Algoriphagus machipongonensis: one gene and its partner. The protein of the gene in region 1 interacts with the protein of each later gene in a pairwise test. Links are inferred from orthologs where the notes say so. Each region holds a gene or a part of one and is shown on either strand. Other genes may lie near its edges. The genes, in order: priA and ALPR1_RS01735.

The links.
Region 2: the proteins of priA (region 1) and ALPR1_RS01735 interact in binary tests that used the Escherichia coli proteins (3 or more experiments, as listed by UniProt). The link is inferred for Algoriphagus machipongonensis from one-to-one orthologs.

What each region holds. Positions count from the first base shown.
Region 1 is NZ_CM001023.1:1,720,349-1,736,433, forward strand. The notes cover bases 8,133-11,199. They hold priA (replication restart helicase PriA), read right to left. Parts: upstream 10,893-11,199; coding sequence 8,373-10,892; downstream 8,133-8,372. Other genes in these bases: ALPR1_RS07495 (alpha/beta hydrolase), read left to right, coding at 8,133-8,370; ALPR1_RS07505 (thioredoxin domain-containing protein), read right to left, coding at 10,896-11,199. In the rest of the region: ALPR1_RS07460 (leucine-rich repeat domain-containing protein), read right to left, coding at 157-903; ALPR1_RS07465 (carbon-nitrogen hydrolase), read left to right, coding at 1,221-2,123; ALPR1_RS07470 (agmatine deiminase family protein), read left to right, coding at 2,129-3,202; ALPR1_RS07475 (GIY-YIG nuclease family protein), read right to left, coding at 3,550-3,852; ALPR1_RS07480 (ABC transporter ATP-binding protein), read right to left, coding at 4,281-4,973; ALPR1_RS07485 (ABC transporter permease), read right to left, coding at 4,970-6,226; ALPR1_RS07490 (efflux RND transporter periplasmic adaptor subunit), read right to left, coding at 6,223-7,335; more of ALPR1_RS07495, read left to right, coding at 7,489-8,132; more of ALPR1_RS07505, read right to left, coding at 11,200-12,932; ALPR1_RS07510 (GSCFA domain-containing protein), read right to left, coding at 12,929-13,921; ALPR1_RS07515 (sigma-70 family RNA polymerase sigma factor), read left to right, coding at 14,083-14,589; ALPR1_RS07520 (hypothetical protein), read left to right, coding at 14,580-15,170; ALPR1_RS07525 (hypothetical protein), read right to left, coding at 15,186-15,932.
Region 2 is NZ_CM001023.1:384,988-400,804, forward strand. The notes cover bases 205-3,003. They hold ALPR1_RS01735 (single-stranded DNA-binding protein), read right to left. Parts: upstream 1,930-3,003; coding sequence 1,480-1,929; downstream 205-1,479. Other genes in these bases: gldE (gliding motility-associated protein GldE), read right to left, coding at 205-1,411; mutY (A/G-specific adenine glycosylase), read right to left, coding at 1,975-3,003. Also shown: more of gldE, read right to left, coding at 62-204; more of mutY, read right to left, coding at 3,004-3,042; ALPR1_RS01745 (HU family DNA-binding protein), read left to right, coding at 3,188-3,496; ALPR1_RS01750 (tetratricopeptide repeat protein), read left to right, coding at 3,518-4,345; ALPR1_RS01755 (Rne/Rng family ribonuclease), read left to right, coding at 4,527-6,098; ALPR1_RS01760 (hypothetical protein), read right to left, coding at 6,144-7,364; ALPR1_RS01765 (LytR/AlgR family response regulator transcription factor), read right to left, coding at 7,403-8,155; ALPR1_RS01770 (sensor histidine kinase), read right to left, coding at 8,152-9,231; ALPR1_RS01775 (tetratricopeptide repeat protein), read right to left, coding at 9,306-9,950; ALPR1_RS01780 (TonB-dependent receptor), read right to left, coding at 9,962-12,121; ALPR1_RS01785 (M14 family zinc carboxypeptidase), read right to left, coding at 12,269-14,068; ALPR1_RS01790 (sulfatase), read right to left, coding at 14,150-15,529; ALPR1_RS01795 (alpha/beta hydrolase family protein), read right to left, coding at 15,555-15,817. UniProt on the Escherichia coli protein: Plays an important role in DNA replication, recombination and repair. Binds to ssDNA and to an array of partner proteins to recruit them to their sites of action during DNA metabolism. Acts as a sliding platform that migrates on DNA via reptation.

The DNA of each region.
Region 1 (16,085 bases):
CAGGATTATAAATCCTGAACAGCGGAATGCAGGCAAAGAAGTATTAGCACTGGATCTTTTCCCTACTGGTCAAAATGGCCTTATTTGATGGTATTACCAAGTCGTTTCTCCTTCGGCGAACGTGCGTAATAAGGGGATATATTTTAGGAATAGTCCCTATTCCTGAGAACAGTTCTGGTTTGCCATATCCTCAATGGTTGGGTTAAAGCTGTTGGACTTGGTTAAAAAAGCCACTGAGTTTTGGTGGGTTTTTACAAAATCCGCCAAGACACAAAAATTGACCAATGAATCGTTAGAGTAAATTCTAATATCCTCAGAAGAAGAAAGTGCACTTAAAGCATTGATATTGGTAAGCCGAATATTATTTAAAATAAGCAGTTGAGGTACTTTTTGTAGACTTTCTAAGCCTTCCAAATTGGTAAGTAATGAATTGTTGGAGATAAATAATTGAATTCCAACGCTGTTTAAGCTACCAAGATTTTTAAGTGAAGTAAGCTTACTATTGTTGGTGATTCGGATCGATTTGGAAACACTGTTCAAATTGTCTAGTCCTGCCAAAGAAGTTAGATTGAGGTTGTACTCAATTTCCAAAAACTCCAATTCTTGTAGGTTTTCCAAGCCTTGAAGGGAGCTTAGATTGTTATTGTTTTTAATGATGATCCCATTAACAGATTTTAGATTTCGTAAGCCATTAAGATTCTCTATATCATGGGCATAGTTGATGACTAAATTACCAGTGATGGTTTCATAATTTTGTACCACAGGATTTTCTAAATCCTCAGAAGATCGAATTTCCAGGTTTCCATCAAGTTTGGTTACCTGGTTTGTTGGATCATCCTCATTGGAACAGCTAAATAGGCTAAAGAGTAATACGAATGAAAATAGCTTTAGTAAAGTAGTCATTTTGAAGTATTTGGGTTTGATTCTGGTTTCATGAAACAGTGCTCGAAAACAGGCTGTTTTATGGATTCCAATTGTTTTTGGGTTTATTATTTCTTTTATTCTTTGAGAAGATAGACCAGTCCATTTCTATCAAATGGTTCTTTAGTTTTTCAAAAAGAAGCCCGAATCTCTTAAATCTATTTTAACTCACCAATAAAGTTGAGGGAATTTTCGGTTCAAAAATTGCCCTTTAATCCATCAAAAAAAGTGAGTTCTTGAAATATAATTTCTGAGTAAGAATTTAAGATTTTGGGATTGCTTACACTTAAAGTATCTTTATGGCCACAACATTTAAATCAATATCCGTGACAAGTAAAACCGTAAAAGTAGGTTTAGTCCAGCTAAGCTGTTCCTCTGATGTAGCTGAAAACATGACGAAAACCATTGCAGGTGTTCGTGAGGCAGCTGCAAAAGGAGCACAAGTAGTCGTATTACAAGAACTTTTTAGATCCTTGTATTTCTGCGATGTGGAGGATTATGAGAATTTCAAACTGGCAGAGGCTATCCCTGGCCCTTCAACTGAGAGCTTAGGTTCTTTGGCGAAAGAATTGGGAGTTGTGATTGTTGCTTCCCTTTTTGAGAAAAGAGCTGAAGGACTTTATCATAACACAACGGCAGTATTGGATGCTGACGGTGCTTATTTAGGAAAGTATAGAAAAATGCATATTCCGGATGATCCGGGCTATTTCGAAAAATTTTACTTTACTCCAGGTGATTTGGGCTACAAGGTTTTTCCTACCAAATTTGGAAATATCGGAGTCTTGATCTGCTGGGATCAGTGGTATCCGGAAGCAGCAAGAATCACAGCTTTGAAAGGAGCGGACTTCTTGGTTTACCCAACTGCAATCGGCTGGCACAAGGATCAGGATGGCCTGACCAATGACGAGCAATATGGCGCTTGGCAGACGATCCAGCGTTCGCATGCTGTTGCCAATGGCATCCCTGTCGTTTCCGTCAACCGATGTGGCATCGAAGGTGATATGAAATTCTGGGGAGGTTCTTTCGTAGCCAATCCTTTTGGAAGAGTGATTTTTAAGGCTTCTCATGAGGAAGAGCAAATTCACGTCGAAGAACTTGATTTCGCAAGTTCCGATCGATATAGAACGCACTGGCCATTCTTGAGAGATCGTAGAATTGATTCTTATCAACCCATTACCAAACGATTTTTGGACGAAGAATAGCATCCATGACAGATATTTTTGAATTAGCAAAATCCGGAGATGTAACTCCTTCTGAATTAGGTTATTATTTCCCGGCTGAATTTGCTCCTCATGCCAGCACTTGGCTGAGTTGGCCACATAAGGAAGATTCCTGGCCAGGAAAAATCCATACGATTTACCCTGCCTATTCGGAATTTATCAAGATCGTCGCCCAAGGTGAAAAGGTCAATATCAATGTGGCTGATGAAGCGATGAAAGCCTTTGCAACAAAGCAATTAGTCGATGCTGGTGTGAATTTAAGCCAAATAAATTTTCATCTATTCCCGACGAACGATGCTTGGTGCCGTGATCATGGCCCTGCATTCCTGATCAATCCAAATGCCGATGAGAAGAAGGCTTTGGTAAAGTGGAATTACAATGCCTGGGGAAATAAATATCCGCCACATGACCTGGACAATCAGATTCCTTATCGAATTGCTGAGCATTTGAATATCCCTTGTTTTAATGCTGGGATTGTTATGGAAGGTGGTTCTGTGGAATTTAATGGCAAGGGAACCCTTTTGACCTCCCGTGCTTGCCTGCTCAATGAAAATAGAAACCCACATTTGATTCAATCTCAGATTGAGAAATACCTATGTGACTTTTATGGAGTTCATAATATACTCTGGGTAGAAGATGGGATCGTTGGGGATGATACAGATGGTCATATCGATGATATAACCCGTTTCGTCAATGAGGACACAGTTGTGACTGTAGTAGAGGAGAACAAGCTTGATGAGAATCACTTCTTATTAGAAGAAAATCTTCAACTGCTTAAGCAGATGCGTTTGGAGGATGGGAAGCAATTGAATATTGTGGAGCTACCCATGCCAGAGGCAAAGTATTACGAAGATCAACGTTTGCCAGCCTCCTATGCGAATTTCTATATCGCCAATGAGGCGGTAGTAGTTCCTACCTTCCGAGATAAAAATGACCAAAAAGCATTGGATATTTTAAGTGATTGCTTCAAAGACCGTAAGGTCGTAGGAGTGGACTCGCTGGATATCATCTGGGGCTTAGGTAGTTTTCACTGCTTAAGTCAGCAGGAACCGGCGGTTTAATCATCTTTTTTGATAATTGTACCGTCACTGCGAGCGGAGCGTGGCAGTCCCGCTAAATAGTTCGAGATTGCCACGTCGTCGTTCCTCCTCCCTGTAATGACGTTTCAAAATATATCTTTTTGTATGAGAAGGATTTTATTATTACCGTCATTGCGAGCGCAGCTTGCGGAGCGTGGCAATCCAGTTGAATAAGACAGGATTGCTAGGGTCGTTCCTCCCTGGCAATGACGTTTCAGAATATGTCTTTTAGTAAGAGCAGGTTTCTGTTTTTGTCGTCACTGCAAGAGGCGCTTTCGGAAAGTGGCAGTCTAGAGGATTGAATCTGAGGTGTTTTTTGTCAATAACCTTTACCACTCTTTTATTTCATCCCACAAATCTTTCCATTTTGGATTAATGGAATTGATCAATTCCTCTTTCTTTTTTCGGCTTTTGCCTTTGATTTGTTTTTCTCGATTTATTGCCTCTTCAATGGAATGAAAACGTTCATAATACACTAGCCTATTCAAGTTGTATTTAGAAGTAAAAGCATGTGGGTTTAGACCATCTCTGTGTTCAGAAACTCTCCTGAAAAGATCATTGGTTACACCTGTATAAAGCACAGTATTTCGAGTATTTGTCAAAATATAAACTGCTCCTCCTTTTTGCATCATTTGAATTTAGAAAAATAAAATTTTTATAGAATTTCGGTAAAACTATGTGATGCTACAATAATTACGAGATTGCTTCAGTCGTTCCTCCCTCGCAATGACGTTTCCATATATATCTTTTTGTAAGAGTAGGATTCTGTTATTACCGTCATTGCGAGCGCAGCTTGCGGAGCGTGGCAATCCAGTTAAATTATACAAAATTACTTTTTACTACCTCCTCACAATGACGGTCTAATTCACGAGATTGCTTCGGTTGTTCCTCCCTTGCAAAGACGGTCTAATACACAAGATTGCCACGTCGTCGTTCCTCCTCCTCGCAATGACGGTAGAAATGCCAGGGCTGCCTACTGCCTACTGCTCACTACGACTGCCTACTGCCTACTGTTCACTGCCAATTGCGACCTACCTTCGGTAGGCAAGCTGCCGACCGCTCACTGCCCACTGATCACTCTTCCATCCTCCATTTCAATAATCCGGTCAGTGCCGTCAGCGAATTCAGGGTCGTGTGTCACGATCAGCATGGTCTGGTCAAATTCCTGAGCCAGCTCTTTGAACTTATTAAAAACGATATCTGAATTCTTTTTGTCCAGATTTCCTGTTGGTTCATCCCCCATGATCAATAAAGGATCATTGATCAATGCCCTGGCAATAGCTACTCTCTGCTTCTGCCCTCCAGAGAGTTGATATGCTTTTTTTAAGGCATGATCTCCCATTTCAAAAATTTTTAGCTTTTCCAGCGCCCGGTGTTCCAACTCCTCACGGGAATACTTCCCAAGTTTTAATCCCGGAATCATGATGTTTTCCAAAACGGAGAATTCATTCAACAGGTAATGGAATTGAAAAACAAAACCGATCTTTTCATTTCTGATTTTCGCAAGGTGGTTATGGGACTTACCGCTGATCATCTCCTGATCCAGCCTGAGTTCCCCAGAATAGTCTGTGTCCATCGTGGATAGGATATAAAGTAGGGTGGATTTACCGCAACCAGATTTTCCTACCACAGAAACAAACTCTCCCCGGTTGATCTGAAAAGTCACTTTTTTCAAAACCTGAGTCTTTACCGGATTGTAAAAAAACTTATCGATGTTTTGGGCTTCCAAAACAGATTTAACCTCCTGTTTCATTTCCCTCTAATTATATCAACTGGATCTACTGAACTGGCTTTTCTTGCAGGAAAATAGCCTGCAAAATAGGTCGTGACTACACTAAATATTCCACCTATTAAATAATATTTGGGGTTAAAATCTACCGGAAAGGTCTTTATAGTCGGTAATGCTTCTGTTTCAAAAGGGATTCTTTCTATCCCCAAACAGGCAAAATACCCCAAAATCAAACCTACACCTCCTCCGATAATTCCTATTGCCAAAGCGATCGTAATAAAAATTCTTTTTACGTCCGGAGCATTGAATCCTATGGCCTTTAAGATGGCAATGGTATCCAGTTTTTCATAAATCATCATGTTTAGGATATTATAAATCCCAAAGCCAGAAACCACAAGTAGTGTAATGCCTACCGCATAGCTAATCAATGTTCGGATATAAGTACCCGTTTCAAACTGTGCATTGACTGTTTGAATGTCATCAGCATCTATTTCGAAAATCTCGGCATATTCTTTAGCCATTTCTGGAGCTAGGTCTAAATCCGTTAGTTTAACCTGAATATCTGTGACGTAAGAGGCAGGCTCTCCAAGCATTTTTTGCACTGTTGAGATAGAGGCAAAGCTATTGGCATTGTCAAATTCGCCTAGTCCGGATTGATAATAGCCTACAACTTTCAATTGGATCTTGTTTCCTTGTGCTGATGTAGCCTGAATCACATCTCCAATATCCGCAAGCATTCTGTCTGCAGCACCTTTACCTAGAATAATACTGTTGGTTTGTTTTAAGTCTTCGTAATTGCCAGTGGTTACATAATCATTAAATGCAAATAGATCTGTTTCCTTGTCCACATCTATTCCATTGACAATGCCAGTGATATCTATCGTCCCAACATTAAAAAACACTTGCGAAGCAATTTTGGGACTTAATCCAATGACCCTTGGGTCAGCTTTCAGGGTTTGTATGATGGAAGCACTGTTGTGTATGGATAATCTGCTGGTACTCGGACGGATGGATCGAATGAAATTTAGTGAATTGGAAAATTCATCACTTAAATCTACCGGTTGCTCAGGATTTGGCTTTATCTCATTGTAGAATCTTATGTGGGGCGTTCGGTTCAGGACTAATCCATCGAGCATTTCATTTAGGCCATTCATGAATCCCAACAAGGTGACAAACATGGTAATGCTAAAAGTGACACCAATTGCAGCTACCAAAGTTTGCTTCAGGCGAGCAGTCATTAAAGCCTGCGAAATCTCTATGATCAAGCTCCACTTCATCTACTTGGCTTGATCAAAACCGTAGACTCGTCTATCCCTTCTAAAATTTGGGCGAATTGATAGTTTTTAATCCCAACTTTAACAGGGATCGTATCCTCATTTTCATTGATGACCAAAGAGTCGAAGAGTAGGTAGTTTCTTGGGATGACTTTCGCCTTAATCCTGACTTCTGTGATAATATTCGCCTCTAAACTTAGGTTGGGGTAAAGCTGCGGAGGAGCTTTGGTGAATTTTGCCTCTACCTTAAAACTTTTAGTTTGAGTATCCATGATCGGATAGATTTTTTGGACCACTGCTTCAAAAGTTTGTTCCTTGTAACTATCCATGGATACCATGACTACTTGCCCCAGTTTAATTTTTGAGATGTCATATTCGTCTACTTGAAGCTCCAATAAGTAATCATCTGCGCTTCCTAATACTGCCAAAGCCACTTGGGGAGTTACCATTTCACCTTTCTCCTTCAGAATTGCATAGACTTTTCCATTGATTTTGCTTTTTAGAACATAATCACTTTCCAATACCTTGCTAATAGCCAAGTTCTTTGATGCATTATTGGAATTAAATTCAATCTCTCTTTTGAGATCTTGATACCGAATCAAAGCTGATTCATAGGCTGTTTTTGAATTCTCCCAATTCAGCTTTTTTTGCTCAAATTCTACATCCGTCCCTATGTTTTGATCATGAAGTGCTTTTTGGCGAACAAAAAGCAATGAGTCGTTTTGCATTTTGCTTTTATTCATATCAATAGCGAGTTGTAGATCACGAAGCTTGGATTGGTTTGCCTGAAGATCTGCATAGGCTTTGTTGATTTCCGCACTTTCTCTACTAAGCTTTTCCCGTTCATTATAGACAGCCAAGAGCGGTGTGCCAATGCTGACAGAATCGCCCTCTTCTACAAAAATCTCCTGAATAGGTCCGCTGGCATTGGTGAAAGCGTCGTATTGATTCACTGCTTTGATATTACCTGAAGCATAAACGGATTCGGTAATTGATTTTATTTCCGGGCTTATTTTATCTGCATCCGAACCACTACATGCAAAGGCTCCTAAAATAGTCGAAGCAAATATTATTGTGTGGAAAAACTGGAACTCAAAGGGATTCTTTTTCATGGGTAATCTTTGAGTGAAAATGGATTTGATTCATTGAAAATAAGGACATTTATGGGATAAGTCCAGTTTTCTTGATCTGCATTAATTTTTTATTCGTAATTGAAGTGAATCAGTTATTTTAGTTTTAATTCAATTGTATCACCCATTCATCCTATGACCCAATTTTTTCCAAGGTTTCTAATTTTTCTTTTGGTGTTTGCGACCATAAATTCTTGTGCTTTCAAAGGAATTCACCGGGATAAGAATCTAATATTTACTCAGACAGATAATACCGATTCAATTCCTAGCAAAGAGTTGAACGTATTTTACCCAAAAAAATCAGAAAATCTACCCGTCATGATCTTCTTGTATGGAGGAAGTTGGAAGAGTGGGAAGAAAGAGATTTATAACTTTCTGGGAAGCCGGATGGCTAGAAGAGATGTGGTAACCGTCATTGCAGATTATCCACTTTCTCCTGATTATCAAGTGGATGATATGGTGAAAGTTGCTGCTCAGGCAGCTCTTTGGACAAAAAATAATATCAGTAAATACGGGGGAGATCCAGATGAGATTTTCATTTCAGGTCATTCTGCAGGTGCGCATCTGGCAGCTGTATTGGCCACAAATAATAAACATTTTGAAGCACTAGGAGAAGAAAACCCAATTAAAGGAGCGGTGTTGATTGACCCTGCAGGATTGGATATGCATTGGTACCTGAGTGATTTTCCTGAGGAAGGCAAAAAGTACATGAAAGCTTTTTCGGAAGATCCAGACTTTTGGGAAGCCTATTCTCCCATTAATTATTTAGAAAGGCAATCAATCCCTTTACTGATTTTGGAAGGGGAGAGGACTTACCCCAGTATCTCCACCAGTATAGATCGTTTTTTAGAGGAAGCCGAAGAGCAAGAGTTTGAAATTTCTTATGAATTCTATCCTCACAAAAAGCATATACCTATGATTACACAATTTCTCTATACAGGGAGCAAAGGGTATGATGATGTTTTGGGATTTATCAAAAAAGAGAGTGAGAAAGTACCTAATTCATCAGGCTTTTAAGCTTAGTTTGGGTCCACGTCAACTACAAAACGTACGGATCTAAACTCTGGCTTGCCATTGAGTTGGATAATGATTTCTCCTAGTTTTTGCTTGAATTCCGATTGGGAACTTCCCGAGCGATCCAATTTGATGATACTTTCAAATTGATATTGGTTTTTAATTCTCCCAATCATCGCTTTTTCAGGTCCCAAAACTATCTTTTTTACCGCTATGCCAGCCATGTATTGGTGCAAAGCCATGGCTGCTTTTTCAGCAGTTTTGTAATCGCTATTTCGAGTAGTGATTTTGATTAATTTGACGAAAGGAGGATAGTAGAATTTCTTGCGTTCATGGAGTTCTTGTCTGTAAAATTCAAAATAATCGCCTTTGATGACTTGCTGATAAATAGCTTCATCTGGCCTTCTCGTTTGTACAATAACATTCCCTTTTGTTTCTCTTCTTCCTGCTCGCCCAGCCACCTGGGTAATTTGTTGATAGGCTCTTTCTCCAGATCTAAAGTCCGGGAAATTTAAAATTCTGTCCCCATCCCAAATTCCTACGACGGTCACATTTCCAAAGTCTAATCCTTTGGTGATCATTTGCGTGCCTACTAAGATATCCAAGTGTCCCGCACCAAATTCATCAAGCAACTTTTGATAGCCATATTTATTCCTGGTGGTATCCAAATCCATTCTTCCAATTCTTGCCTCAGGGAAAAGTAAGCTTAAAGATTCTTCTATTCTTTCTGTGCCCATCCCCATTGTCGCTAACTGTGAGCTTCCGCAGGCAGGGCAGGCAGGAGGAACTTTCTCCTTATATCCACAGTAATGACAGCGAAGCTCTTCCGAAAACTGATGGTAAGTTAAGCTGACATCGCATTGAATGCATTGACCGGTCCAGCCACAATCCTCACATTGAATGTAGGGGGAGTAGCCTCTTCTATTTTGAAAAATCAAGACTTGTTCTTGGCGGTCTAAAGCCTCTTGGATTCGTTCCCTCATCAGTCGGGTTGTGTCCACTTTTAGGAGATTTTTACGCTTATCTCCGGCCAAGTCTGCAAGATGGAATTCTGGAAGGTTTGCCTTCCCATAGCGTTCTGGAAGTTCGACCAAACCATATTTTCCTCCCTCAGTGGCATTATGGTAAGATTCAAAAGAAGGAGTCGCTGAACCCAAAAGTGTTTTTGCCTGATGAAAATAGGAAAGCATCACCGCAGCATCCCGAGCATGAAATCTAGGTGCCGGATCAAATTGCTTGTAGCTGGACTCATGTTCCTCATCTACAATGATTAAACCAAGGCTATCAAAAGGAAGGAAAATGGAAGACCTCACCCCTACAACAAATGGGAATCTTCCGGATATCACTCCATTCCAAACTTCCACACGTTCATTGTCCGAATACTTGGAATGATACACTCCCATTTGCCCACCAAAAACTTGTTTCAGTCTTGATACAATTTGTGTGGTCAGCGCAATTTCAGGCAATAGCATCAATACTTGTGAGCCAGAATCCAATACTTCCTTGATCAGCTGAATATAAATCTCGGTCTTTCCACTGCCTGTAATCCCGTGCAGCAAAGTCGCTTGAAAGCTATTGAAGTGGTTTTTAATTTCAGAAAGTGCAATTCCTTGTTTTTCGGAAAGAACGATTTTACCAGCAGTAACTGCGGTTTCATCAATTCTATTGACGACTTGTTTGTAAGACTCAAAGACTCCGTTTTTGATTAAAGTTTTTAGCGAACTTTCTGAGTCTCCTTCCTCAAGCAGGGAGGCTTTGTCTAAACCTTTTTCATTTAACTGAGGATTATTGAAAACAGGAACATCTCGAAGGTATTTGAGTAAAATGGACTCCTGTTTGGCTTTTCCTGAAATATTTTCGAATACAGCTTCAAGCGCTTTCTTGTCTTTGGCGATATTAGGATGAATTCTGATTCGGGTCTCTACTTTGGGGCTGTATTTATCCTGAACCCTCTCAAAAATCAAAATGGCTTCTTTTGTTACTAAGCTTTTGAGGATGGGGTGAATGGTTTTAATGCCAAGAATCTTTTCACAATCCTCGTAGCTGAGTTCAGAGCTATTTTCAAAAGCATCTAAGATTTTTATTTCCCTTTCATCCAAAGGGTAGGGGCTTTCTTCAGGATTGAAATTTGGGTTGAGCTGAACTTTGCTTTCACTACTTAGGCGTAGTCCAGAAGGTAATGCAGCCAACATGACTTCCCCAATATGACAACAGTAGTATTCTGCCATCCACACCCAAAATCTAATTTGCAATGGGTTTACGCTGGGTGTATCGTCTAAAACATCTAATAGCGGCTTGGCATCATAGGCTTGAGGAGCTTTGCTATGAACTTTGCCAATGATCCCTGTGAGTACTTTCTTCTTACCAAATTGAACAATCACCCGAGAACCGATTTTTATTTGTTCCGAGAGGCTTGATGGAATTCGGTAAGTAAACATGCGAGGGATAGGCACTGGCAGAATAATGTCTGCAAATGCGTTTTCCTCCTCCGGAAATAACTCTTGATGTTCGAATAGACTTTCCAATTTTTAGGCTAAATAAGGAAGTTGAGAAATAGCTTCTTCAAATGTGTTTACCGGTCTCTGGCAGGTATGATCAAAACAAACATAAATTAAAGCATTTCCTTGTGGATCGGGTGTTTTTCCTGTGAGCAAAGGGACAGTATCTGTCATTTTTTCGGAGTGCGCTAAAATCAAATTTGGAAAATACTTTTGATGGAACTCGTTGGCCAGGTCTTTGGCTCCTTTTCCAACAATTGCAATCTCAGCTGTAGGAATTAAATTCTCTAAATATAAACTGGCCCAGTTGCAAAGAAACCCAGGGTCTTTCAGAATTAAGTTTTTCATACCTCCCAGCATTTTCCTTGAAATCTCTGCATATTCATCTTTGTAAGTGAGAATAGAAAGTTGGTGAAGATTTCTTGCCATCAGCGAGTTTGAGGAGGGAATGACGTTGTCAAAAAGCTCTTTTTTGTTTGCTATTAATTTTTCTGAACTTGGGTTGTTGAAAAAGAAAAAGCCATCATTCTCATCATAGAATTCATCTAGCACTATCTTGGTAAGTCTTTCTGCAGACTTAAGATGTGATGCTTCTGAGGTAGCTTCAAAAAGCATGATATCAGCTTTGATCAAAGCAGCATAATCCTCCAAGAAGGCTGGCGTATAGGCAACTCCATTTTTATAGGATCTATAAAGACGACGATCTACGGTTACTTTCTTGGAAATAAAATCACGATTGCTCAGAGCTAAATCTAAAAACTTCTGATCTGAGGTGGCAAAATAGGCCTGAACCAAACCTGAAATCATCAATGCATTCCAGCCACAAAGCACTTTGTCATCTTTGCCTGGATAGATGCGTTGATTCCTAATGGAAAGTAAAGTTGCTTTTACTTCCTTTAGTTTTTGATTCAATACCTCTTCACTAAGATTATGTGCTGCGGCAACTTCAGAATAGCTTTTTGTTTGAAAAAGGATGTTGATACCATCTTCCCAATTGCCTTGGGGTTTAAGGTTATAAAGCTCAGCAAACCATGGCATTTCTTCTGGAATAATAGAGGAAAGTTCTTCATAGGTCCAGGTATAGAATTTGCCTTCTACGCCTTCGCTATCTGCGTCTTGCGCAGCATGAAAGCCACCTTCTTCCTGAAGCATTTCGTCCAGGAGCCAAGTGTAGGTTTCTTGGATTTTCTCCAAGAAGAAATCATCATGGCTTGTTTGATAGGCTTTTGCATATAATTCTAAAAGCTGCCCATTATCATAGAGCATTTTTTCAAAATGGGGAGCAAACCATTCACCATCCACTGAATATCTGGCAAAGCCTCCTTTGAGCTGATCGTAAATTCCGCCCATGCCCATTTTCTTTAAGGTGAAAAGGACCTTGTCTTCTAGATTTTGACTTTTGCTTAACAGGGCGTAGTCTAAAATGAAGTTCCAGATAGCTGGCATAGGGAATTTGGGGATTCGGTTCATGCCGCCCCATTCGGAGTCAATTTGAGAACTCAGCTGAAGAACTGCTTCTGCAAGCTCATCAGGATCTAATTCGATTTTCCCTGATCGAATTCCATATTTTTCAGTCTCATTTCTGGCAATACTTCTCCCAAAACCTTCCGCACTTTCTGCGAGTTTGTCCTCATGATTAGCAAAAGCGTCAGCAATGTTTGCCAGTAAGTTTTTCCACTGTTGATTAGGGAAATAGGTTCCTCCATAAAAAGGTTTTTGGTTTGGCATCAGAAATACGTTGAGTGGCCATCCACCTTGAAGTCCCATGGCTTGAACTGCATCCATGTATATATTATCTATATCAGGTCTTTCCTCTCGGTCAATCTTGATGCATACAAAACTTTCATTCATCAAGTCGGCTGTGAGCTTGTCTTCAAAGCTTTCTCTTTCCATAACATGACACCAATGACAGGCAGAATAGCCAATGGAAACCAAAATGGGTTTGTTTTCTATTTTGGCTTTGTTCAAAGCCTCTTCTCCCCAGGGATACCAATCTACGGGGTTATGTGCATGTTGGAGTAGGTAGGGACTTTGGCTTTCTATTAATTTATTGGAAGCTTGGCTCATGATGGATTTTTAAATTCAGATAGTTGGGAGTTGACTTCTTCCAACTCTTTGGTGAAATCAATTCTGGGGCTCATTCGTTCCAGTTTTTGTTTTAAGCTATTCAAAAACTTCTGATGTGAATTGCTAGCTGGGCTTAGAGGCCGATGGGCAAGGTCCAATTTTAACTGCTTGATTTCATTTAGTAATTGGATCGTCTCTTGAGAAAAATGGGTCTGTATCCATTTTCCCCAAATGTATTCTTCCGCTTGTTGGGTAGGGTGGATCATGTCGGGCTTATAAAAACGATAATCGCGGAGTTCGTCGACCATAATCTCATAAGCTGGGAAATAGCCTACATTTTCAAATTCTCTGGAAAGTTCATCACAGAGAACACGAAGAAGGCTTTTGCTTAATTGATTTTCAGAAATTCCATCCTTGATATGTCTCACAGGGCTTACCGTCAAAACCACATGAATCTGTGGGTTCTCTTTTTTTAATAGCTGAAGCGTATTGACCAAAGATTTCTTCATTTCCTCAAGAGGAGTGAGGCGTTTTTGAAAAAGGTTTCCTTGTTTTTTATGGCAATTGGCCACCAAATCAGAAGTTGATTTTAATTCATAAACCCATGCAGTGCCTAGGGTAAGAATTAGCACATTACTTTTTATAAGATATTCTCTGCATAAAGCAAGTTCCCCAAGAAGCTTTCCTCTCACCTCTACTTTTGATTTCCCCATGATTTTGGAATGCGCCCAATAATGAAAGTGCATGTCATCCCGCTCCAAGTAAAGATCTTCGGGAACATTGGTTTTTTCCAGGCTGGCTTGAAGCAATTGGCTAATCGCCAAGGGGTGGAAGATAGTTCCGAAAGGATTTATGAGGATGTCAAATTTAGAATCCTTCATCCTCTGCCCCATGCTTTCGGCAAAACAGGAGCCAATGCTGAAAAATTTATCCTCGATCTTAAAAGGGCTTTCCTGTTTTGGGATGTCGAACTTTGTGAACCATTGCATTCCCGAAAATACACATTTGGTATCTTAGAAGAGAAAAATAAGGGAGAAGAAAGGTTCAATTCGAACTTATTAAAACCAGGTAAAATCGTGGAATTGAAAAAAAAATACCTGAACATGTGATTTTTTCTTTGATTTAGAGACTAATAGGTAAACTCAATAAAATGAACAAGGAGGAGGAATTTGTAAATCTTATCCAAGAAAATCAGGGGCTGATTTATAAAGTCACCATGGTTTATTCTAAAGATAAGGAGGAGCAAAATGATTTATACCAAGAAATAGTTTACCAAACCTGGAAATCCTTTGATGGATTTAAAAAAGCATCAAAACCCAGTACCTGGTTGTATAGACTTAGTATGAATACGGCTATCACTCATATCAATAAATCTAAACGAAAGCCGCTGATGGTCAGATTAGATCAAAGTCTAATCAATTATTCGGAACCAATTGATGCGGTGAAAGAGGAACAGATTCAATGGCTTTATTCTCAAATCAGAAAACTCAACTTGTTGGACCGAGGGATCATGTTTCTCTTTTTGGAGGATAAAAGTTATGAGGAGATCGCTCAGATTACAGGGATATCCACGAGTAATGTGGGTACCAGAATGTCCAGAATTAAACAAAAGTTAAAGGCAGCAGCAAGTCCAAAACCAATTACAACATGGAACTAGAAGAAATGAAATCACTATGGGGAGACTTAAGTGAAAAGGTAGAAAAGCAAGATAAAATCCAAAAGGAGTTACTTATGGAGATTACAGGGCAAAAATTTAGAAATAAGATGCAGGGGATTAGAATACCTGAGATAATAGGATCTGTGATTTGTTATGCCTATGCAGGGTATTTCATGATTAGTTTTTCAAAGTTTGAACTTTGGTATAACCAGGTTTTTGCAATAATATCCATCATAATCTTGATTTTACTACCTACAGCTAGCTTATGGACTATTAAGGGGATGAGAGCCATCGATATTGCTTCAGATGTCCCAGCAGAGTTGCTGGAAAAATTCAGAACCAATAAAAAAAGGTTCTGGATGGTTCAAAAGTTTGGGATGGTTTTGGGAGTGTTTTTGTTCATGATTATTCTTTCTCCTATTACAGAATTACAAGGAAGGGGAGAAATAATCAACAAGCCAATCTACTGGTTTATTTACGTTCCTGTAGGCTTGATTTTCATGTTCTTCTTTACACGGTTTGTTTATAAGAAGTACAGGGCTGTTATCAATAAGTCTGAGGCACTGTTGTCGGATTTGTAAATGAAAAAAGAGCTGTTAAACAGCTCTTTTTTTTATGTCATCCAGAAGATGTTTTACCTGCATGTCTCCGTAGCCGTATATAGGAACTCTATTTTTAAACTCTCGGAAAACTTTAAGAAAATCATCAGAACCTAATTCTTGAATGATTTGAAGCAGTGTAGCTTTCGGCTTACCTGGGTAATCTCCATGAGGAATGGAATCTTTCCAAGCCTGAACAGCGGCTGGTAAAAATGGAAGTTCATGAGATGCTTGATGTGCAAGTGTTAAGGCTTCATCAATGTGATTTTTCTGGAACATAGTCCAAAGGTTACTCAAGATTGCTCTTTCATTTTTAGTCAAAAGCTTTGCATTTCTGTAGTGCTCCTCAAGTTCCCGTTCATTAAGCTCTGCAAAACCTAATCTTAGGTCAGCTTTTTCCGGTAGTATCAAATAAATGTCACCCTGATGCTTTTCAATCAAGTGCATCACGAACCAAAGGTTTACCTGACAAAATAAATCCAATTCGAACCAACAATAGATTTTTGTGCCGGTAGCAGCAGTCATCATGCTTTCAAATTCAGGGACCGATTTTTCAAAGTAGGAACCTTTTGCTACTTCTGGATAGTGGGAAGAGAAAAATTGATCTCGGATTACCCATAATTCTTCAGTGGATTGGGCTGCTACGGGTCCTTCCACCAAAGCCTCTCTACAGATTGCCTTTTTTCCATGAATGTCGTTGGGGAATTTTTCGGCTAGAGAGTCACCATTTAAGATGTGTAACATGTTTGCTTGTTTTAAGGTATTAATTCATGCTCCGCAGAAAAGAGAATTGAATCCATTCCCGAAGCATGAAATCATTAAATGTTTATAGAGTAAAAACAGACTTTGCTGGGATTAGGTTTCCATCGAAATGTTAATAAACCTTCAAAATCAGAA
Region 2 (15,817 bases), 1.3 Mb from region 1 along the record:
TATACAAAATAAAAATCTGACTAAATGAGTTTGTTAAGAATTAAGTATATGGATTGTGGGGCTAGTCAGTAAATGCGCCTGTGCTATCCTTGTCCAACCCAATAAGTCTTACCTTCACCTTTTTAATCTTCCTTGCATCCACTGCCAAAATGGTAAATTCAAACTCCTCAAAATGAATTTTTGTCCCATTCTTTGGAAGCTTGGAATTCAACTCGAGAAGCAATCCACCAAGTGATTCATTCTCCCCTTTGACTTCATCAAACATCTGTGCGTCTAACTCCAGTTTTTTACAAAAGTCATTCAGGGATACTTTCCCTTCAAAAATAAAAGTGTTAGTGTCTATTTCCTGGAAGAACACATCATCCGTATCATCAAATTCATCATTGATCTCTCCAATGATTTCCTCAATCAAATCCTCTAAAGTGACCAGTCCGGAGGTTCCACCATACTCATCAACGACAATAGCCATGTGTACTCGCTTAAGCTGAAAGTCCTTCAGAAGCGTATCTACTTTTTTGTTTTCAGGCACGAAATAACTCTTTCTGATTAAGTCATTCCAGTTGAAATCCTCGTCCCGCTCAATAAAAGGTAGAAGATCTTTGATGTATAAAATTCCAGAGATGTTATCAATGGTTTCCTGAAATACGGGGATCCTCGAAAAGCCACTCTTGTTGATTTTGTCCATCAACTCATGAAAATCCATATCCTCATCAACTGCTGTAATGTCCATACGGCTTCGCATGACCTGCTTTACAGTGAGAGTACCGAAGTTTACAATTCCTTTAAGGATGTCTCTTTCTTCTTCAGGGGTGTCTTCAGTGGTAATCTCCAAGGCATGGTTTAGCTCGTTGACAGAAAGGGAATAACCTCTTTTTTGGATATTCTTTTCAATCAAATTGCTCATCGCCATCAGAAAAAGGGAAATGGGTTTTAGGACAGCTCCAAAAAAGCTGATACTGGGAGCCATTATCATACTGAATTGCAAACTTGCTTTGGAAGCATAAACTTTGGGTACGATCTCACCAAAGAAGACAATGGCGAAAGTAATACCGATGGTTTGGATCAAAATGATGACAATTCCTGTAGCATTCATACCGAAGATCGACCAAGACACGAAAGTGGTCAAGGTCACAATCCCGATGTTGATCAGGTTATTTAAAATGAGAATGGTACTCAGTAGATTTTTTGGAGCCTCAATCAATTGGATTACCTGCTTGGCTTTATCGGATTGATCTTCCTGAAGGTTTCCCAAGTCCTCATTTGACAGGGAAAAAAATGCAACTTCTGAACCAGAAACTAGGGCAGAACCGACTAGTAGGAGAATAAAAAGTAGACTATTGAAAATCAGATAACTTATGCTTACGTCACTGATCTGAGCTAGTAAATGATAACTCGGATAGGGGTCGTCCATGGATTGTCCAGAATGTTTGCTACAAAAGTAAAAAAAATCCCCTGAAAAATGCTCTCAGGGGATTGTATTTAAAATGGTAGATCGTCCTCACCTTCATCCAATGGCTTATTACCAGTATTGGATGGCGCTGGCGCTGGTTTGGATTGCGGGTTGTTCATAGGTGCAGGTGAAGGATTGTTTCCTTCAGGTTTGCCACCGAGCATGGTGAAGCTATTGACACGAATCCGCATTCTTTTTCTGTTTTGGCCATTTTCATCTTGCCAAGTATCGGATTTGATCTTGCCTTCTACATAAATCTGAGATCCTTTTCTCAAATATTGTTCAGCTATTTTTGCTTGACCATCCCACATTTCAAGATCATGCCATTCGGTTTGATCTACCCTGTTTCCACTTCTGTCTTTATATGATTCGGTAGTAGCCAATCGCAAATTTGCCACAACTTTCTCTCCTTCTAGGTATTTTACTTCTGGATCTGCTCCGAGATTTCCAAGAAGAATCACTTTGTTTACTCCTGCCATAATTTTTTAATAATTGTCGATTTAAAAAATCAAAGTTGAAGTTACTTAAATCCCTTGATCAGTCAAAAAATTGACGATCAACTTCGGCTTTGCCAAATAATCAATTTGATCCTCTTTTACTAGAGTAAAACCTTCATTTTGACACCATTCAGCAAGTTTTTGGTAGTTTTTTACCGGAACTTCAATTTCAGAAAAAGTAGCGTTTAATTTCTGATGAGACAGAATATGTCGGTATTTTTTTGGGTATTGTTTTATTTCTTGGGCTTCCATCGATTCCCAAGTTTTTAGGACTTCTTTTTCTTCTGACTCCGAAACAGGGAAATCAAAAAGGCCTTCCCAGATATCTCCAGATTTTCTTTTCTTCCAAACCCAATCTTCTCCACATTTCACTATATAATAATGGAGGTTCCTTTCCCGAATCTTTATTTTTTTGATTTTCACCGGAAGTTCTTTCACCATTTGGTGTTTGTAGGCAAAGCAGGAACTTTGCAGAAGGCAAGATGGGCAGTCCGGGTTTTGGGGGGTACATTGTCTCGAACCAAAATCCATCATCGCTTGATTGTACTCACCAGGATCTTTTTGAGGGATTATTTTATTTCCCAATTGCTCAAACTCTCCTTTGGCTTTGGAGCTGGCAATATCCGTGTCAATTCCAAAATAACGAGCCATAACACGGAAGACATTTCCATCGACCACTGCTTTTGGCTCATCGAATGCAAAGCTGGCGATGGCAGAGGCGGTGTAGCTTCCTACACCTTTTAATAATAGGAGGTCCTTGTAGTTGTTTGGAAACTTTCCTCCCAGGTCAAAATGAATATGCTGAGCACAAGCGTGTAGGTTGCGCGCTCGGCTATAATACCCCAGTCCTTGCCATAATCTCAAGACTTCTTCCTGAGGTGCCGTTGCCAAGTCTTTTACTGTTGGGTAGTGAGATAGAAATTTTTCATAGTATGGTAACCCTTGGGCAACACGAGTCTGCTGAAGGATGATTTCAGAGAGCCAAATTTTATAAGGATTTTGGGTTCCACGCCATGGTAATTCTCTTGGATTTTTATGGTACCATTGCAGGATTTGATGTGAAAATGCCTGAAGGTCAGAGTCTTTATATATCATTCGTTGAATAAATCTATCATGCAAACCAAGCTAATTTTTCCCAATTTGTTTTTTAATTGCGTAGGTTCTCGTACATTTGCAGTCCCAAAAACACTTGGTTAATAGGTTGTTAAGCTTATTTCATAATTTCTAAATTAAAATTACTGTGACAAAAGCAGAAGTAATCACTAAGATTTCAGACAAAACAGGTATCCAGAAGGATGATGTTACACAAACCGTAGAAGCGTTCTTCAAAGTAGTGAAGGACTCAATGTCTGAGGGAGAAAACATCTACGTGAGAGGTTTTGGTAGCTTTATCAATAAGAAAAGAGCTAAGAAAATCGCCCGAAACATTTCCAAAAACACAGCGATCGTGATTGACGAGCACTACATTCCGGCTTTCAAGCCTTCTAAAGTGTTTGTTGAGAAGATCAAGAATAGCAAAAAAATTAAAGAATTGGCTCCTCAGGACTAATCTCTGAGAAGATAATTTGAAATGAAAAAAACTCAGCTCATTCTCATCGGTGTGGGAATCCTCGCTATCGCTGGCTTATATGCATTGCCAAGTGTAGTTGTGGATAATGAAGGGGAAGTAGATGCGATTTCTCAGGAAAACGCTTCTGTTGGAACCGCCGACAGCGATGCTGTCGCCATGCATGAGGCTGAATTAACTCCCGATCAACAAGGAGCTGTATCCAAGTTGAGAGGTCAGTTGAATCAGGAAGGTGCTGAAAATTCAAAAACAGCTGTGTTGGATTCCTTAGGTGGAATCTATCAAGAATTGGGTAAATTTGACAGTGCAGGATATTATTTTGCGCTGGCGGCGGACGAAAGCAAGGATTTAGCACTCGCTGAAAAAGCTGGTGAATCTTATTACGAGGCTTTTACGTTTGCACTGGATGCGAACAAAGTAGCCTACACTGCCGAACAAACCCAGAAGTATTTAAACAGAGTGTTGGAAAACGATCCCACTCGATTGGATTTGAAAACGAAGGTCGCTATGACTTATGTATCATCCTCTAACCCAATGCAGGGCATTACGATGTTGCGAGAAATTCTAGAACAGGATCCTCAAAACGAAGATGCTATATTCAATATGGGTATATTGGCGATACAATCAGGTCAGTATAAGCGAGCGGCGGAGCGATTTGAGGATTTGATTAAATATCACCCTCAGAATCTTCAAGGTCAGTTTTATCTTGGGGTAAGTTATTTTGAAGCCAATCAAAAAAGTAAAGCAAAAGCTCAGTTTGAGTCAGTTTTGGAGATGACAGAGGATGAAATGATCCTCAACAGTGTTCAGGGCTACTTAGACAAGCTATAAATAATTTATATCACTTAAATTCTAAAAACTATGCCTTGCGGTAAGAAAAGAAAAAGACATAAGATCGCTACGCACAAGCGTAAGAAGAGACTTAGAAAAAACAGACATAAGAAGAAGTAATAAACTTCTTCTTATACCCGTTTTATAACAACGTTCATTTACATATTTATTAGACGCGATTTTGAGTACGGAATTATTAATTGATTCTGCTCAAAGTGGTAGTCGTATTGCACTCCTTCAAGATAAAAGCTTGGTTGAATTGCATTCCGAAGGAATGGATAACCAATTCAAGGTTGGCGATATTTATTTGGGAACGGTCCGCAAGATCGTCAATGGGCTGAATGCAGCCTTCATTGACGTCGGATATGAGAAAGATGCCTTTCTTCATTATCAGGACCTGGGCCCGAATTTCAACAGCCTGATGAAGTTTACCAAAATGGTACGCAACAACAACTATAGCAGTTATAATTTGAAGGGTTTTGAAAACGTACCTGAAATAGACAAGATTGGGAAGATTTCCTCTATCCTGTCTAAAAATAATCAAGTGTTGGTTCAGGTCGTCAAAGAACCCATCTCCACGAAAGGACCCCGACTATCCTGTGAGCTCTCTCTACCCGGTCGATACCTTGTCCTTGTTCCCTTTTCAGATTCAGTAAATGTCTCTAAAAAGATCAGAAGCAGCGACGAGAGAAAAAGACTTTTAAGGCTAATCAATTCTATCAAACCTGCCAATTTTGGTGTGATTATTCGCACCGTGGCCGAAGGACAGTCAGTTACTGAACTTGACAAAGACCTTCGTAATCTTCTCAACAATTGGGAAGAAGGAATGCAGAAATTGCTTAAAGCCAAAAGCCGCGATAAGGTAATAGGAGAGATGAGTATGGCTTCCTCACTAGTGAGAGACCTCCTCAATGAATCCTTCGATGCAATCACCGTAGAAGAAGAATCAACTTACGATCAGATCAGATCCTACATCAGGTCCATAGCGCCTGAGAAAGAAAAAATTGTCAGGCTTTACAATGGTAAAGCCAAGCTATTTGAAAATTTTGGAATAGAAAAGCAGATCAAAAGCCTGTTTGGTCAGACGGTCAGCCTTCCACAAGGAGGGTATGTGATCATCGAACACACCGAAGCACTTCATGTCATTGATGTGAATAGTGGAAACAAATCCAATCAGGAAAGTGACCAGGAATCAACAGCATTAAAAACCAATCTGGTCGCTGCGAAAGAAATTGCCAGACAGCTCCGCCTCCGAGATATGGGAGGCATCATTGTCGTTGACTTTATAGACATGAGAAAGGCCGAGAATAAAAAGGTCATCTATGAAGCAATGAAAGAGGAGTTGAAGATGGACAGATCCAAGCATACTGTTTTGCCGCTGAGTAAATTTGGACTCATGCAGATCACCCGCCAAAGAGTAAGGCCGGAAGTTAATATTGTTACGAAAGAAACCTGTCCTGCTTGTAATGGAACCGGCAAAATCCAAGCTTCGATCTTGGTGGCCGACAAGCTAGAGAAAGATCTGGAGCATATTGCTACTATCCAAAATGTGAGTCAAATTCACATCGGGCTGCATCCCTATCTGCACGCATACTTTACTACCGGCATTATCAGCCGCAGAGTAAAGTGGTTTTTCAAGTATTACAAATGGATTAAACTGATCAAAGATTCTTCCCTACCAGTGACGGAATACAGATTCCAAGACGAATCTGGAGAGGAAATAGAACTAAAAGTAAAAAGCGAGACTGAATAGTCTCGCTTTTTTTTTGACCTGATCATGATTCCTAATCAGAAAGTTTCATTGTTTTATAAATTCAAATCTGGACCAGTTTTCCAATACTTTAAACGTAGGTTCATTACTAAAAAAATCATAACTCAACATCAGTTTTTCTACCCGAATTGTATGAGGACCAGGAGCTAGTTCTTTTAAATCAAGCACCGCTTGATAGATTTTTTGCTTGGTATTGGGGAACCTCACCTTGGACCATTTGCTCACAGGTATCAGTGAATCGTTCACATAGATACGGTGTAAATGTGCAGTTTCAGAAAGTGTTTTCCATTTTAAGGAGTCTAATTTTTCAGAAAAATTTCTCTTAATACCTTCCATCACTTTTCGATCTCCTTCGTATCTGGCAATGCTTATTTCTATGATATTGTCATTTGTGATCTCTTGATCTATAAAAGCCCTGGGGTATCTTTTTTCGGGATTATGATAATCCTCAAAATGTAGGTATTTGGCTGGCCATTCCCGCTCACTAGGGCCTCCAATATTTCTTTCATTGTCAAACATACCGAAATCTTCTATATCTGTCATGATTATAGGAAGGGCCAAAACAAATATGAAGAAGGCATAAAAAACGGTAAACCATTTCCCTAGGTTACTTTGGTAAATAGACGAAATTGAACTGATGATGGTGCTCGAATACCATTTTTTGAATCGGGTTCTCCTTGAGGAAATCATAAAAAAAGCAAAGCCCATAAAGGTCATCAAAAAGATTACATAAATAAATAGAAAAGGTAGATCAAACCAGATATAAATAGAAATCAATATCCCCAAATAGATGGTTACAATTAGGAATGTAATCACGAGTGACACTGGAAATGCAAAGGTCATACTGCAAATGCGTTCCAGCTTCAAAACCATTTCATCTGGTTTTTGATATTGATAACCTTGCCCAATCTTAAATAGGTTTTTTTCAATTACACCTTCGGGAAATGCATAGCTTAACCCCAACAAACCTGCCCAAACAAACCTTAGGATTAAATGCACCACAAAGAAAATTTTGAATACAGAAATAATGGTAGAAGAGTAAATCAAGATTAAAATGGCTGGTAAAAAGCCTGTTCCCAGATCTTGAATCAGGTAGGCTGCAAATTCAAAAAGCTGGGAAGGGAAAGCAAATAGAAAGGCAAGCGTAATACCTGAAATGATGACCTCAGGCTCCCAACTGTTTCGCTGAAGGTTTTCCAGCCAGGATAATTCTTCCTGTTTTCTGATATAATCTTTTTTTTCTTCCATGATAAAAAAGTACTACTAATTTAAATGATTTCTAAAATCTATTGATCTAACCATTTTTTAAAGTCTGCTACCTTATCTCTACTTACTAAAATATCAGAATCATCGCATTTCTTCAATTTCACTTTTAATCTGCTATTGGAATAAGAATGTATGGAATCAATTGCCTCATTTGAAATAAGGTATTTTCGGTTGAGTCGGAAGAACTTAAATGGATCGACAAGAGATTCTGTTTGCTCCAAAGTATACTCTAATACATACTTTTTCCCTTCCTTTGTGACGAGAAAAGTTACTCTTTCCTCACTTAGAAAATAGGAAGATTGCTCTACTGGGATGCTTTGGATTTTATCTCCAAACTTGACCAGAAATCTCGTCTTATAGCTAGTTTTTTTGGGAGTAAGCAAGTCCTTCAGCATACTCAATTCTAGCGTAGATTGAATTTGGTTGGCTTTGAATTTTTCTACAGCCCTGGCTAGGTCCTCTGGATCTATCGGCTTCAATAAGTAATCAATTGCATTGACTTGAAATGCCTGAATAGCATATTGATCAAAAGCGGTTGTAAAAATAATAGGTGTGGAGATAGTAACATTTTTAAAAATCTCAAAGCTGTCTCCATCCGATAACTGTATGTCACAAAAGATTAGATCTGGCTTTGGATGACTTTCTAGCCAATTAATGCTAGCAGTTATGCTATCTAAATTCCCAAAAATCTCGGCATCAGGAAAATGCGGTAAGATTCGCTTGATTAGCAAATTTGCTGCTGGTTTCTCGTCTTCAATAATTAAAATTCTCATGTGGATATAGAAAGAATGGGAAGACTCACCAAAAACTCATTCTTCGTTTGAATTATTTCGGGTGATTTATCTGATATCAGTTGGTAGCGAAGTTCTATGTTTTTTAAACCTACTCCTGAGGAAGTTTCAGATTGCCCTGATTTGGGTTGAAAAGAATTACTTACCCAAAGAATATTTTCCTTTTCATAGATGTGGATAAATAAGGGAAATTCCTGACTTACAATATTGTGCTTAATCGCATTTTCAAGCAGTAGCTGAAGGGAAAGAGGGGGAAGAAACCCTGTTTGACTAGAGAGGTCAATTTTAAACTGTAGACTTTCCTCAAACCTGATTTTTTGTAGCTCTAAATAGTTCTTTGCAAATGAAATTTCCTGTTCCAAAGTGACAAGTTCTTCCTTTTGTACCTCTAAAACATAGCGGTAAATCCTAGATAGTTTTTGGATGAAAGCTGCAGATCGATCAGCATCTTCATAAACTAGACCTGAAAGTGTATTGAGGGAATTGAAAAGAAAATGTGGATTGAGTTGATCTTTGAGCCCTTGATATTGGGAAGCTAGTTTTTCAGATTTAAGTTGTTCTGTCTCGATGGCAGATTTCCTCCATTCTCCCAGCCATGACCAAGTGGTAAATAAGCTCATGAATATTAAAGCAGCAGTCATGGGCATTTGAGTATAGGATATTAATTCTAGCCAGGGGATATTGTCGAGTTGAATTTGGCCTCCTATCAGTGTCATTAGTAATATTAGGATATAGGAAGCCACAAATGAATAACTCATGTAAGTGATCACAGTAAGGAATAGCCTTTTTCTTGGCTTATCTATCCAGGAAATTCTTTTATCAAAGTAGGAGTCAACGAAATTGCCTCCAAAGCTTAGAACAGAGGAAAAAGTAAAGGAAATCAGAAAATCAGGGATTAGATTTATTATACCCTCCCAGGTCATCCAGCAGCTTGGACAAACAAAAATGAGTATGATGGTCGCAATGACCATTTGAACTCCTATAAATCGAAGAATACTAAAACTTGACCAAGCTCTATCGGTATTAAATGTTAAGCCGGACTTTAAAATATTTGACATGGATTTGAATATAGGAAAAATGGTAGAATAGGGAATAGAAAACCTATTCTACCATTGAGTTCTTTGGAGATTTTTTATTGGCAGAGTTTTACAATTTCATCTGCATTTCTTTTACCCCAAGTAGGTAAAATGTATGAATCCGTGATTTTAGCTGCTTCTTTAGTATAAAGATCTAATGCCATTCTAGCCATTCCACAGGCTTTTTCGGGTCCTGAACCAAAAAACTGTGACATGCCTAATTCCATTTGTGCCATCAAAGTGACTGCTCTTGGATTTTCTTTGTCCTGATTGATTGCTTTACCAAATAATTGCATCGCTCTTGGGCTAAGTTCTTGGCCTCGGGAAGCAGGGTCCAGACTTATTTTACCCATCAAAGCATAGCCTTCCAGTGCAGTAAGTTCCGAGTTTTCGGGAGAAATATTCTTCGCTTTTTCGATGTATTTCAATGCCTGGTCAAAAGCTTGGTCTTTTTCCACATCAAATCGGAAAGCGGATTCAATCTGAAGCAATCCCGCATAATAAAGAGGTAGCCATTCTTCAGGATGAGCTTCAGAGATTCTTAAAAATGTGTTGTAAATTCTTTGAGACTCATCTATAGTTTGGATGGTTTCCATAGCCTGAATTTGCTTGTTCATTGCTTTTTCGTAGGCCGGATCATTTGCAGATACTAAGTTTATCCACATAAAGATTACTGCGAGAGTTAGGATAGTTTTTTTCATGATTTTAGTTTTTAAAGGTTGTTTAAATTATTTGCTGTTTTGTCTTTAGAAAGGGTCAAGAAAACGCCCAAAAGGATGAATCTTGGGGCAGCTTGTCCAGAAGGAAGAGATTCAAAAACTCCTGATGGATTTGGGGTTTGTGAATATTGATACCCGAATACATTTTCCCGTCCCAAGACATTGCTCACTGCGAAGTGAATAATCAGATTTGGTTTTGGGAGGTAGCTCCAGCTAAGACTTAGGTTCTCGAAAGCCTTGGTTTTAGAATTCATTTCTCCTGGTTGATTTGGGTCTGTATAGGCATAGCCATCATTCATGGAGTAGCTCATTCCCAATTGAGATTTTAAATTTTGGAACATATGCTTGGCCACTACGGAGAAATTGTGCTTGGGAGCAAATGCCGGCTGAACCTGAGTGCTGTATTGGTCAAATTGACGCTCGCTATCTACAAAGCTGTAGGTAACCCAAAAGTCCGTGTTTTTGATAGATCTACTGTCTCTGTAAAACACATCAAATCCTTTGGCAAACCCATTTCCCTCATTGATAGGATTAATAGGGTTCATCGGTTGGCCTTCAAAGGTTACTAAGCCTTCATAGGACTTATAGAAGGCCTCAGCTCTAATAGTTCGACCATTATTTCCGTAGAGGTAGTTTAAAATCAAGTGCTTGGACTCTACATTTTCTAGTTTTTGATTGAGTACTCTCAAGTTTTCTGTGGGAGCTTGGGAAAATGTACCTCCAGCTAAAGAAATTTGAGCATTTTCTGAAACCTGATAGGCGAATGAAGCTCTTGGGTCTACCCAATACTCCTGATTTAGAGAGCTACTTCCCGCTCTAAAACCACCTCTGAAAACCAGTTTTTTACTTAAGTAAAAGTCCCATTCGGAAAATGCATAGATCTGGTTGTCAACATAGTCTCTTTCCATGTTGGCCTCGCTGATGCCTTCGCTGTAATCATTTTGGAAATATTCGATTCCAGAATTGGCAGAGATACGATCATTGAAATCTTTGATTCCTGTGAACTTTGCGTGGATAAGTTTACTGGATGTTTGAAAGTTGACTGAATCATAAAAAGTATCATCTTGATTGCTGGAATAGGCGATTCCTGAAAATAGCGTCCAACCGTTATCGTAGGCTTTTTTCCAATTGGTCTGAGCAAATGTGTATTTGTTTTTTAAATCTATAAAGACTCCTCGCCCTTCTTTTCCAGGCTGTTTTTGCCAAAGCTCCATTCCCCCAGATTCAGTTCTTGCCATGACTTTTAGCAAACCACCTTTTGCCAATTTTTTCTGTGTTGACACTTCCAAGTCCCAGCTATGTGGACCTCTTTCCCAATCGATGTTTTGCTTAACAAGATCCTGATAAGGGTCAAGGTCAAAGAAATTAGCACTCATCGTAATACTTTGTTTATCGGAAGAGAGAGTATGCGAATAACCACCTCCTAGAGATAAAACACTTAAGTCTCCTTGACTTCTGGGAGAGATGTCTTTGGTGTTGAGTGCCAATGCAGAAGAAAGAGCTTGACCATATTCTGCAGAATATCCTCCTGTGGAGAAGAATGTTCCTTTAAAAAGGTTAGGGTTGAAACGCGTTCTCGTGGGTACATTTCCGGCAGTGGAACCATAGGCATTTCCTACTCTCAATCCATCGATATAAATGCCTACTTCGCTAGCATCTCCCCCTCTGACAAATAGTCTACCATCGTTTCCTACAGTACTTGTTCCAGGTAAGGTTTGAAAGGCTCCAATGATATCGCCCATGGCACTAGGTGTGGTGACAATGTCAAGAGGTTTAAGAACCACTGCTTTGGAAGCATCTGAGGCCTGCATTGCTCCGGCAGAGATGGTGACTGCATTCATCTCTGTAATCAGTTCTGTCAGGGAGACATTTTCAGTTTGGATAGGATCAGATTCACATTTAATAGGTAGCTCTTGAGATTTGAATCCCAAAAATTGATAGACAAGAGTTTTATCTCCAGCTTCTTCAGTTTCGAATTCAAAATATCCCTCTTGATCTGAAGTGGCTCCATCATAGCTTCCTTTAATAAAGACGTTGACACCGGGTAAAGGAAGGTTTTTCTCATCGAGAACTTTTCCGGAAATAAGTGTTTGAGAAAAAACCCCTAAGTGGATAAAGAAAAATAAGGCAGTTAAATAAAGTTGGCTTTTCATATCGCATCATTGTTTGAAACGAATATGGAGGCTTTACCAAGCTCAAAAAATTGAAACTGACTGAACTGTCACTAGGGGTGACTGAAATGTAAAAAGCCATACCTGAGTTTTTTCAGGTATGGCTTTTCCCTTGATTAAAAATGGATCTTACCACTCTCGACCAACCGGAATAACTTTCCAGTTTTGATCTATGTAAGGAGTTTGTTCATAAAACCATCGGTAGATTCTGCGAGGTGATTTGGCAAATGCTTCATCTTTTGCCAACTCTTCCTCAAATCTCGTTTTTAGCGCCGGATCCTGATCTAGCATGCTTTGAATCATCGGTTCCATCACATAGGTTTCCATGTATTCCGTTTGGGACAAAATCGTATTGAAATACCCCCATTGGAAGAAACTATCAACCGATTCTGGTTCCAACAAGATTACTGCAAGTTCTCCAAGGGGCTGGTCCGTTTTTACTCTAACCGATCCAGGCTGCAGGGTAAGTTTTCTATATTTTTTCGCAAGATCAAAAGACTGGAAGCGCATTTTACCCTCGTAGGGTTGACTCACCATTCTATAATCAGTCACTGTAGAATACTCTAAGTTCAATTCTTTTGCTTCCTCCAAAACCTCCATTTGAATGCCATGTTCTTTCATTTTTTGGATAACCTCTTTCCATTCTGATGGTATCCAATAAGCCTTCGGAACAGGCACGGAGGAAACTGGACGGTCCATCAATATACTGGGTACTTGCTGGGTAATAGGTTCTGCCTGCCAAGAAACATATTCATTTCCTGTAAGTGCAGAGGTGATTTTCTCTGATTTAATACCCAGAAATTCCATAGAATCTGCAGGGGTTTCCCGGAAACCATATTTTACAACCACTGATTCCATAGATTGATCACTGTCCGATTCAACGGCATTTTGAAGCGACTCAAAATGATCTCCAACTGACTTAATAGCTTGCTCTAAAAATACATAAGTGCCCAAAACTCTTTGCTCGAAAGGTTTTAAGGAATGGTTTTCAATCAAAATAGCGGGTAAGTGTCGGATATCTCCGTAGGTATGCGAGAAACGAGGGCTGAAAGAAAAGGCAACATTTCCCTCAGAAAAATCCTGACCATTAGCAGCAAAAAGCAGTGGGCCAGGAATGTGACCATGGTCTTTTAAGGCTTGATCCACTTCTGGTTTAAATTGGGTTGATAGCCAAGATGAAATTTCGGGAGAATATCCTCCTGTTTCCACAAAACCATAAGTGACATCATATTGATAATCTGCTCCGTCAGTTACATGGATATCAATGTATAAATCTGGGTCATAATCGTTGATGACCTTTGCCACTGCTTTGATTCCAGCCGTCTCCAGCTTGGTATAATCCCTGTTTAAATTAAGGTTCACAGCATTTGTCCTCCAGCCCATAATTTTTGGGCCACGCTGGTTGACACGTCCATATTCACTTTTTCGTTCATGTCCATCCACATTGAGAATTGGGATAAAAAGCAGGTTGGCTTCGTCTAAGAGTTCTAATTTTTCTCCCTGATTTATATCTCTCAATAGCATCATTCCGGCATCTTTACCATCAATTTCCCCAGCATGAATTCCTGCTTGAAACAATATCAGGGGCTTCTTTGATCTAGCGATCTCATCAGCAGTAAATTCTTGGTTTTTGGATACGATCAGCATCTGGATGGCTCTTCCCTGCTCACTCAATCCAATAGGAATCATTGTGATATAGGGGGAGTTTTCATCCAGCTTTTCCAGCCAGGCCATCGTTTCCTCATAACTAGGTGACTCTGTTAATCCAGTAAGTTCTCCTGGGGTTACCCAAGGATCAGTGGGACTTGCAATCAGGCTTTTGCTTTTGCCATTCCATGGTAAAGTTTCAGGAAGGAAGTCTTGTGCTACCGTGATCATGGTAAATGACCCCATAATGATGGTCAGTAGAGTTTTTTTGAAGTTGCACATAGGCTGTAAATAATCGTTGGATCGAAAGATTAAGAAGGATAAATATAGCCTTATTTAAGTTTCAATGTAGATTGAAATTACTTAGGAGGGTTGATAATCAGGATTAGGTTTGCTGGGTATTGGAGCTTGAGTTTCAGCCCACCAATTTTTCATCAATTGAAATAATTCCTCTCTCTTTTCAGGTAGTTTTTTTGAAAGGTCATTCTGCTCAGAGATATCCTCTTCCAAATCAAAAAGTTCGAAGTCTTCATCTTCAAAATAATAAATGAGTTTCCATTTTCCTGACCTCATGGCGGTTCCTGGTCTCGTTCTGAAAAGAGAATCTCTAGTTTCATTTTGACCATATCGGTAAGATTCTAGATAGATTGGGAAGTGCCAAAACAAAGTCCTATCCGGAAGTTCCTTATTCTGAGTCAACAGTGGAATCAGACTTTCCCCATCCAAGGAATATTTATCTTTGATTTCTGCAGCTTCAAGTATGGTAGGGAAAATGTCAAGATTCGTGATGGGGGTATCATTTGTTTTTCCAGAAGGGATATGATTTTTCCAGATGAAAAAGAAAGGAACTCTGATTCCTCCTTCATAATAACTTCCTTTTCCAGCCCGCAAGGGCTTTTGGCTTGTGATTCCATTCAGTCCACCATTGTCAGAAACAAAAATGATCAAGGTATTCTCTAATTGATCGATAACTTCTAAGGTTTGAAAAAGCAGGCCTATGTTTCGGTCTAAATTTTCGACCATGGTAGCATACTCTGCATTCTTTTGGCCAAGTTTGGAAGATTTTCCTTCATACTTAGCTAGCAAAGATTTGACGGGTTGAATAGGTGTATGAACTGCATAGGGAGAATAATATAGAAAGAAAGGAGAATCTGTCTTTTGGAGCTCAAGAATGGTTTTTTCCATAATCGCATCCGTCAAATACTGATCAGGTTCTGTCTCGATATCCACATTTCCATAAGGAGGATAATAGCTGGAAGGGTGTCCATTATGCCCTCCTCCGATATTCACATCAAACCCAAACTCTAATGGGGAGTTAGAAACATGCCATTTTCCGGCTGCGATCGTTTTATAGCCGTTGCTATTTAATACCTGTGGCAAAATGGTAAAGTCTTTACTCAGGTCAGTGGTGTTTTGCGTAGGGATAATTTTTCGATCTTTCGATTTTCCTCTTTCTGAAGTTCCAACCGTATAAATTCCGTGTCTGTTGCTCCACTTTCCGGTCAACATGGATGCTCTACTTGGGGCACAATTAGCAGCAGATGCATATCCTTGGGAAAAAACCATCCCCATTTTAGAAAGTCGATCGATTACGGGGGTTTCAAAGAAATCACTGCCCATAAAACCCACATCTCTCCATCCCATGTCATCAATATTGATCAAGATGATGTTCGGTCTTTTGTTTTGGGAATAGGCCTGAAGGCTAAATGCAAGAAATAGAAGGATTGAGAGGTGTTTCATCATGCTGGGAAAGAATAAGAGATCGAATTTAATCCTCTAAGTACCGCTTTGCAAATTCAATGAAATATCCCCAATTGGGATCTTCGGTATGACCTCCGTCGTGCTGTCTGAAAACTAAATCTCCATCAAGTAAACCTACATTTGTTCCAGGATATTGGTCGGTATTGATTCCCTTTTTGCCTAAAAATTCATACACAGGGGTTGCAGCGACTGCAGTTTTAAACATGCCTACCGCATCAATCCAGTGACCTTCAACATCCGGATCTCCCCCGGAAATAAATACAGGTCGAG